One region of the Tepidibacillus fermentans genome, then DNA from elsewhere that is predicted to be linked to it. Evidence: riboswitches for the same ligand, from Rfam matches in the RefSeq annotation. Region 1 holds a riboswitch; the other holds the start of a gene.
The links. A riboswitch is a leader RNA that binds a small molecule or an ion and turns the genes downstream of it on or off. The one in region 1 is predicted to bind cobalamin.
Positions count from the first base shown of each region.

Region 2: another riboswitch for cobalamin. It lies ahead of EDD72_RS03205 (FecCD family ABC transporter permease); the one in region 1 lies ahead of nrdD (anaerobic ribonucleoside-triphosphate reductase).

Region 1 is NZ_SMAB01000019.1:21,273-25,708, reverse strand. Features, by position in the region: gene cbiQ (cobalt ECF transporter T component CbiQ) at 1-98, opposite strand, end outside; gene EDD72_RS10285 (energy-coupling factor ABC transporter substrate-binding protein) at 107-367, opposite strand; gene EDD72_RS10280 (energy-coupling factor ABC transporter permease) at 372-1,133, opposite strand; cobalamin riboswitch at 1,342-1,536, opposite strand; cobalamin riboswitch at 1,705-1,899, shown strand; gene nrdD (anaerobic ribonucleoside-triphosphate reductase) at 2,033-3,997, shown strand; gene EDD72_RS10270 (radical SAM protein) at 4,011-4,436, shown strand, end outside.
Region 2 is NZ_SMAB01000003.1:113,113-117,548, forward strand. Features, by position in the region: gene EDD72_RS03200 (ABC transporter ATP-binding protein) at 130-906, opposite strand; gene EDD72_RS03205 (FecCD family ABC transporter permease) at 910-1,944, opposite strand; cobalamin riboswitch at 2,082-2,267, opposite strand; gene EDD72_RS03210 (response regulator transcription factor) at 2,745-3,419, opposite strand; gene EDD72_RS03215 (DUF302 domain-containing protein) at 3,590-3,982, opposite strand; gene EDD72_RS03220 (sensor histidine kinase) at 4,235-4,436, shown strand, end outside.

The DNA.
Region 1 (4,436 bases):
AAAGATAGGATAAAACTTACAAACACAAATATCAATTTGATGAAAGGATTAATTCGAATGAAACGATTGGTATACGCAATTTGATCAATTTTCAACATTTAATTTCTCACCTGTCATTATCCTTCCTCTGATAAAAACCAATTCCATAAATGAGAACACCGAATCCTAAAATTGCTTGAACGGAAAAAAGGATTTTTTCCATTGTCTCATTAGGTTCAAAAAATAAATTTGTAATCCACGGTTGATAATCTCGATCTATCGTTGAAATTACTCCTTGTGCTTGATCATCCGTCCCAGTAAATTCAAGATTTCCTAAAAAATTTTGTAAAAAGAGAATAAGGAACAAAACGAATACACTAAGTAGTATTTTTTTATTTACCCCAAGTAAAAAACCTCCTTTCTTTTTGTAAAAGGAATTGCAGTTCTTGCTGATGATTGTGCTTTAAAAGTTGAATAACAATAACTGTTATGATTCCTTCTATCATCGCTAACGGCACCTGAGTAACAGCAAAGATCGTAAAAAATTTCTGAAATGATTCCATCATTCCTCCAATTTGTGAAGGAAACGCAAGAGCTAATTGAAATGAAGTCACAACATAAGTCATTAGATCCCCTAAACTTGCGGCGAAAAAGATTGCAAGCTTATCTCTATGGAACAAACGTCTAAATAAATGATACGTACCTACTGCAAATATTGGCCCTATAATCGCCATCGAAAAAAGATTAGCACCTAAAGTGGTAATTCCACCATGAGCGAGTAAAAGAGCCTGAAAAAGTAAAACAATTCCCCCAATTACACTCATGATCGCTGGACCGAATAAGATGGCACCTAATCCTACCCCTGTCATATGACTACTACTTCCCGTAACTGATGGTAGCTTTAGAGCAGATAAAGCGAAAGTAAACGCCCCTATTACACCAAGGAGTAATTTAAACTGAGGATTTTCTTTGATAACGATACGAATCCTTTTCACTCCAAATACGAAAAACGGAGTAGAAATCACCCACCAAAAAGCAGCCCATTTAACCGGCAAAAAACCTTCCATAATATGCATCGCATAAGCAGGTTGTGGAATGAACAAAAAATAAATCGTTAATAACAAAACCTCAACACTAAATGATCGATATTGCAAATCAATTCCTCCCCCCAATAAAATAAGCACCCCTACCCTAAAGATAGAAGTGCTTGATGTGCTCTAGTGAATATTCTCCGCCATATCACCTATTTCATAAGAAAAACACTTCACTCCGTTTTACAAGGAAAGCGTTGAAGTGTTCTAAAGTGCAATCAATGCTGATATGGCAATGAAACGACAAACACTCCCCTATCTCCCGTAGGGTTTTGTGTTCAGAAAATAGGCAGGTCTCCTGACTTCGATTCACCGTCTGTATAAGGCCTTCCCAATTTTACAATCAGTGGCATTGATTTATACAGACTCCTCGTTACAGTGGCGGGACCGTGTCGGATTTTCACCGGCTTCCCTTTTAATCCAAGTTATGATTGCATAACTTGGAACCTATTTCCAACGATATTTAATTTTATTAACTTTATATATAACCCATGACTGATAGCATGTCAACTAAATTTTTCATTTTGTTACTGTATAAAAAATAATCATTGCAAAAAAGCAAAATTTGTTATTTAATATCAAACAAGGAATACAACATATAGAAAAAATCGTTTTAAAAAAACAATATATAGTGTTTTATGCAAAAAAGTAAGGTGTTTTAAAACTTAAAAGGGAATCTGGTGAAAGTCCAGAACTGTCCCCGCAACTGTTAGTGTGGACGAAATGAGTAAAAACCACTGTGCAAGAATGCTTCATGGCTCTTGTACGGGAAGGATTCAAAGTAGGAAGAAGCACAAGTCAGGAGACCTGCCTTACTTTTCAAGTTTCATTTTCTTCGGGAGTTGGGAGGATGGAACGATTGTATAAACAGGTATATTTTCTATAATTGCCTTTTTATGCCATCGTTCAATCCGCTCAAAATTGAGCGGATTTTTTTATCAAATATACAAGGAGGCTTTTTTATGTTTAACAGTTCAAGTGAAATTATCAGGTCATTTACGTCAGCAGTAGAAAACAAAAAGACAGATTTTTTAAAAAGGGAAAACAGTAATTATGTATATTCTTTGCCATTATTAAGACACCACTTAACCAATTTTGCAGAAGAAGAATTCTTATTAAATGAAATTTTACCTAAAGAATTAAAAGATTTATATGATCAAGGAATAGTCTACATCCATGATAAACAACTAAGTCCTTATTGTGTTAGTGTTGGGTGTAGAGATATCGCCACTTTTGGAATCCCTACCCTTGCCAAAAATATGTTGTCTTCTAAACCAACGAAGAGACTAGATACGCTTTTACGTCATTTTAGTAATGTGGTTGTTTTAATGTCTCAACAAGTTTCTGGAGCGGTTATGCTGTCGCAAATGACAACTGTCGCTGCATCGTATTTATATTTTGAAGAAATAGAAACACAAAAGAAGTATTCCCAAAACGATTTAAAACAATTATTCCAAAGCTTAATTTGGGAAATGAATATGCCTCTTCGAAGCGGTTCCCAATCTGCCTTTTCCAATATAACGATGGAATTTGGCAAACCTTCCGAAGAAATCAAAGATGAATACATAGTCATTGGTGGAGAAGCAAGAAATATGAAATATAAAGAAATTCCCTCTGAATATTTTGATCGGATTAATCAAGCGATTATCGATGTGATGGCTGAAGGAACAGGAAATGGCATTCCTTTTACCTTTCCTTTAATCACTGTTCCGATTGATGATCATTTTAACTTTGATAATGATTTATTCTTATATTTGTTAGACAAAATGTATAATTGGGGCGGCGTTTATTTTGAAAATTTTCGTACAACCCCCTTTGATAATGATTATTATAAAAAATTAAATCCTTACATAAAGGCCCGGGATCCAGAAGCCAGCAGAAGCTTATGCTGTCGTTTACAGATCGATTTAAGCTTGCTCTCTAAAGTGGGTAGTGGTATTTTTGGGAGTTCCACGGGGTCAACTGGTGCCGTGCAAGTACTTAATTTAAACGCCAATCGCCTTCTAATGGAATTTGGCCATGACAAAGATTTATTAAAACAAAAAATGCGCGAATACCTAGAAATCATGCAAAAAGGTCATCAAGCGAAAAGAAAATGGATTGAAGCAAATAAAGAATTATATCCCACTTTCTTTGCATTTAATAAAGACCTTAAAAATTATTTTAATGTTTTTGCCATCACTAGTATGCACGAAGGATTGATCAATATTGGTTTTAAAGATGGAATCAAAGATGAACAAGGAAAAAAACTTGCCCATGAAATCATGCAATATATGACTGAAGTGATAAATGAATTCATCGTTCGTGACCAAGTTGCTTGCGGAATAGAATATGCTCCTGCTGAAAATGCCGGAATCAAACTGGCTCGCCATGATATGAAATGGGCAAAAGAACATAACCGAGAAATTTTTGTTCAAGGAAAAGGGGAAGATGTTTATTTAACTTCTGGTTGTATGCTTCCCTTTAGTGAAGAAGACTTTTCAGCCCAGATAGAGAATGCTGCAGAATTTCAAGCTTATGCTACCTCAGGAAGTATTCTTCATCATTTTCTAGAAACAAAGGTTGAGCCTAATCTATTAGCAGATTATATCGACAAGTTATTTCAAAAGCCGATCAATTATATTACTTTAACACCCACCATCACAAGTTGCATGACTTGTGGTCAGCAATTATTGGCCGAAGATGGGAAAAACATTGGAATATGCCCGGTTTGTGGTAGTGATGATATCGCCACATTTAGTCGAGTGATTGGATATGTTCGCATGATCGCTCGAAAGAAGATAAAAGTAGATCAAGAGGGTTTTTATAATGGTGAACAAAATTTTTGGAGTAAAGCTAGACGATTTGATTGGAATACACGAAAACGTATAAAATCTGAACATTTAAAGGAATTACACCACGAGGATATTTTAACAGAGGTATTTTAAAGAGGGATAGCGTATGAAGTTTTATAAACAAGTGATGAGAACATTTGTTGATCTACCAGGCCACCATTCTCTACTTATCCATTCCCTCGTTGGTTGTAACATGCACTGTTTTGGTTGTCATAATTATGATGAAATCGTAGCAAAAAAACATGAAGAATTTTTTACAGAAGAAGACATTATCCAGCAAATTCAGTTGAACGGCTATTTTTTTGATGCAATTATTTTCAGTGGTGGAGAATTTTTATTAGAAAAGATTGAACCCATAATCAACTTCTTAAATAGAATCCGAAGTATATTTCATGGATTGATTATTATCAATACCAACGGTACTTCCCCAGATAAAATGAAGACATTAATCAATCAAAAACTAGTTGATGGTTTTCATATTGATATGAAATTGCCCTATCATTTATTAGATATCAATGAAGACAAAGAGATT
Region 2 (4,436 bases), on a different contig from region 1:
GATAAATTTACTGACGAGCTTGAAAAGTTTAAAGAAAGACATTCTAATCTTGCGGAACTTATGGAAAGTAGTGGAATCAGAATTATATTATCTCCCATTAATCCAAACGGAAGGTGCAACTTCATAGACTTATGCTTGTAAGAGAATTTGTGGTACTTTTAATTTCGGATGATTCACTACAATCAGTTTTGTTTGATAAACCCGTTCGATTTCTTCCGCGCGAATGACCTCTTCCACTTTTCCTAGAGACTCCATCTTACCATCATGAATTAGCAACAATTGACTGCAATATTGTGCTGCTAAATTGAGATCGTGCAATACCATAATCACAGTAATTCCTTTTTCTCGTTGCCATCTACGGATGTGCTCTAGCACAACCATTTGGTGACCAATATCTAGATAAGTAGTTGGTTCATCGAGAATAAGCACTTCTGGTTGTTGCACCATGGCTCGTGCAAGCGAGACTAATTGCCTTTCTCCACCACTTAAGGTTGCAACTTGTTGTGCTCTCTTTTCCCATAATCCTAGCTGATGGAGGGTCTGTTTAACTATGAATAGATCACGACTTGATAGACTTGAAAAGAAGTTTAACCACGGGTATCTTCCCATCGCGACCACTTCCTCTACCGTAAAAGAAATAGGTGGTGTCCCTTTCTGGGACATGACCGCTATTTTTCGAGCCAACTCTTTTTTTCGATAGCTCGTTATTTTTTCTCCCTGAAATAAGATTTCTCCTTCATCAACGTCAAACAAACCACTCATAGCATGGAGTAAGGTGGTTTTCCCACTTCCATTTGGTCCGATGATGCCAAGGATACTTCCCTCTTCTATTTCAAAATGTATATTATACAACACTTGTTTTTGACCAAAAAAATGGGAAACATGATTCACTTGGAAGAGACTCATTTTTTAACTCCTCCCATTTCGACTTTTATAAAATAGATAGGCGAAAAAGGGTGCACCCAAAAACGCAGTAAGAACACCGATTGGAATCTCTCTTGAAGGAATAATAGTCCTTGCTAAGGTATCGGTCCAGAGTAAGAAAATTCCACCAGCAATCACAGAGACCGGTAATAAGATCTTATGATTGGAACCAAATACGATACGGATCAAATGAGGAATGATAAGACCAATAAATCCGATGATTCCCACGATCGAAATAGCCGATGCAGCCAAAAGTGATGCAAAAGCTAAGATCAAAACTTTCTTTTTCTGGACATCCATTCCTAAATGAATTGCCGCATTTTCACCAAGAGAAAGGATATTAAGATCACGTTGTTGAATGAGTAAGAATAGTGTCCCAATCATGAAATAAGGAATCAGTACCCAGACATCCTGCCAATCATGATTAGCTAAACTCCCCATCATCCAGAAAACAATCGATTGAAGTTTTTTATCTGATATGGTGATCAGAAAAGATAAAACGGCCCCCATAAACGATTGCACAATCACTCCCGCTAGAATGAAGGAGTCACTTCCTCGATGCCGTTGTTTACCCGATATTAGCAGTACCAAAATCAACGCTAGTACTGAGCCAAGAAAAGCAAAAATAGGCAAAGTAAACCGCCCAAACAACATAAGATTCGGTATAAAAAGAATCGCGATTGCCGCACCTAATGCAGCCCCTGAGGAAACACCAAGAATATAAGGATCAGCAAGTGGATTCCTTAATACTCCTTGAAAGGCAACGCCAGATACCGATAGCATAGCTCCAATTAGGATAGCGAGGAAAACTCTAGGCAATCTTAGATTCATCACGATTAATTCTTCACTAGCCTCCCATGTTGGAGTACTGTTAATAAACGGAATATGGTGAATCAAAATTTTTGTCGTTGTTGGTAGTGCTACTGAAACAGAGCCAATCGAGACACTTGCAAAGATTGAAATTAGGAGCAAGAGGATAAGCCCTCCTGTCCAAATGATCATGTTTCTTTTCTGATTCATAACTTCACCTATTGAAATAATGATAGAAAAAGCAAATTAAAAGCAAAATCCCTTTTTATCGAAGATAAAAAGGGATCAAAGTAACATGATGAGTTAATCAGTTTATTGATGCCTCCCCTTTTCCTCGAAGGTTTAGCTTCCTTAATAATAAATAGGCAGGTCTCCTGGCTTATGGCATACCTTCCACTCCTTCCCATCTAACGACAGTGGATTCTTGAGGAGGCTTCTACCAAATACAGTGGCGGGACCGCATCGGATTTTCACCGATTTCCCTTTTCATCCTTCTGATTGAATCAGTAGGAACCTATTTATCACACGCTATTTTGTTTTCTGTGTCTATTATAGCGCACTACAAAAAATTCACAAGCAATAGCAAACTATTGTCAGAATTTTTTATTCATCTTCGCAATCAAAAAAAGCGACTGAATGAGTCATCGTCTGAGTCAGTAACACACTGGGAGAACAGCCTAATCGATAAAAGAAAAATTGTTTTCTTTTAAACTGTTTCATTTATCACTTCATTTTTTTGTGTTTGTAAAATATAAACCTATTCACAATCAGGATTCCAATCAGTATTAAGAAAATCCAAAACGTTCCTCTCATCCAAAAATACATATGGTGCACCATCATCCCTCTACCCATCATCATCCCCATCTTATATGGAGGAAACCAAATCATCCGAATCGCGAACAAGAGGAAGGAAACACCAACAAAAATTGAAAATACAGAAAAAATAACCCATAAAAATTTTCTCATGATTCCCACTTCATTCCTTCAAAATAGATTCAAATCCCTCATTCTTATTCTACTTTATATCCGATTCCCCATACCGTTTTTATGATTTGTTCTTCTAATCCAGCTTTTCGAAGTTTTTCTCTCAGATTTTTAATATGAGAATCAACGGTTCGATCCTCTCCCATAAAATCGATACCCCAAACCAGTTCAACCAATTGTTCTCGTGAAAGGACTTTCCCTTTGTGCTTAATTAAGATTTCCAATAAATCAAATTCGGTTTGAGTAAGGTTGATCGTTTTTTCTAAGTAAGTAGCAATCCGCGCTGAGAGATTTAAAACAATCCCTTTATATTTTAATAACTCATCTTCTTCTGTATTTTTTTGTGTTCTTCGTAATAAGGCCTGGATACGAGCAACCAACTCTGCCTCTTCAAATGGCTTTACCAAGTAATCATCGGCTCCAGATGTAAGTCCAGTTACTTTATCCTCTGTCGTGCCTTTTGCTGTTAGCATCAAAACGGGTAAATCAGAAACTTTCCTCACTTTCTCTAATGTTTCCCAACCATCCATGACAGGCATCATGATATCAAGCACCATCAAATCATATTCTTCTTTTAGGATTTTATCATATGCTTCTTTTCCATTTTCTGCTTCATCTACTTGATAATGATGTTGTTGTAAATAAATTCGCAGTAGTTGTCTCATATGAAATTCATCATCAACGATTAAGATCCTAGTCATAGCTATCAACTCCTACAAAACTGATTGTAGAATGAAACTATAAAGAAAGTATGAAGATCAATCAAATGATCTTTTTGGATTAGTTTACCATAAAATCAGAAATAATTCCTGTAAAAAAAAAAAATCCCACTGTGTATATCACACAATGGGAAACGTTTCGTATGTAAAACTTATTTTGCTGCTGCATCCATCACGCTGATCATTAAACCTTCTACTTTGTCAGCGATTTTATTCCACTCTTCTTTTCCATATTGATTTAATAGGAAAGTAGGTCTTGGTAGACGAACATTTACACCATTTTCATCTTCAGTAACCGTGATTTTGCATGGTAGGAAGATGGATACTTCAGTACCTAAAGAAAGGATTTCGTAAGCCTCACCCGCATTGCAAATTTCTAATACGCTAACCTTCTTTTTAAAATCGTATCCTTTCGCTAAGATGTTCTCATGAATGTTAATACGAGCTACAATTTTAAATGCAATCTTCTTTAATTCTGCATCAATTGCCTCAATGGTTTGTTCAAACTCTTTATTTGATGCTACAACATATTCAAAGTGTTCCATATCTATACCCCTCCAAAAAAGTTTTTAGGAATAATTCCTATTTTCACTTTCCATTTTACTTTTTTTCTTACTATATAGACAAGAATCATTCTAATTTTTTTTGAACTTTTCTTAAAAAGTGATGATAAGTGCTGATCCTGATATTTAGCCTCTTTTTATTTTTAAAATTTATTCTTTTAAATGAAAGGATTTTAGAAAAAAATGGAGAACTTATTTTTATAGAAAATTGCATAAATTTGGAGGCATCATAGAATGAGTTTTATTCTGAACTACTTATTTATCACCTTTCCAGAATTTTTTACGATCTTCTTATGGGGAACAACACTTTTTGGTTATCGTTTTTCTGAAATAAAAAAACAAATTCTATTCATGGCCGCTTTCTCTGGATTGTTCTCTGATCTTTTATGGAAGATAAATATTTTATCCGACTTTAGAATTCTTATTACTTTAACTT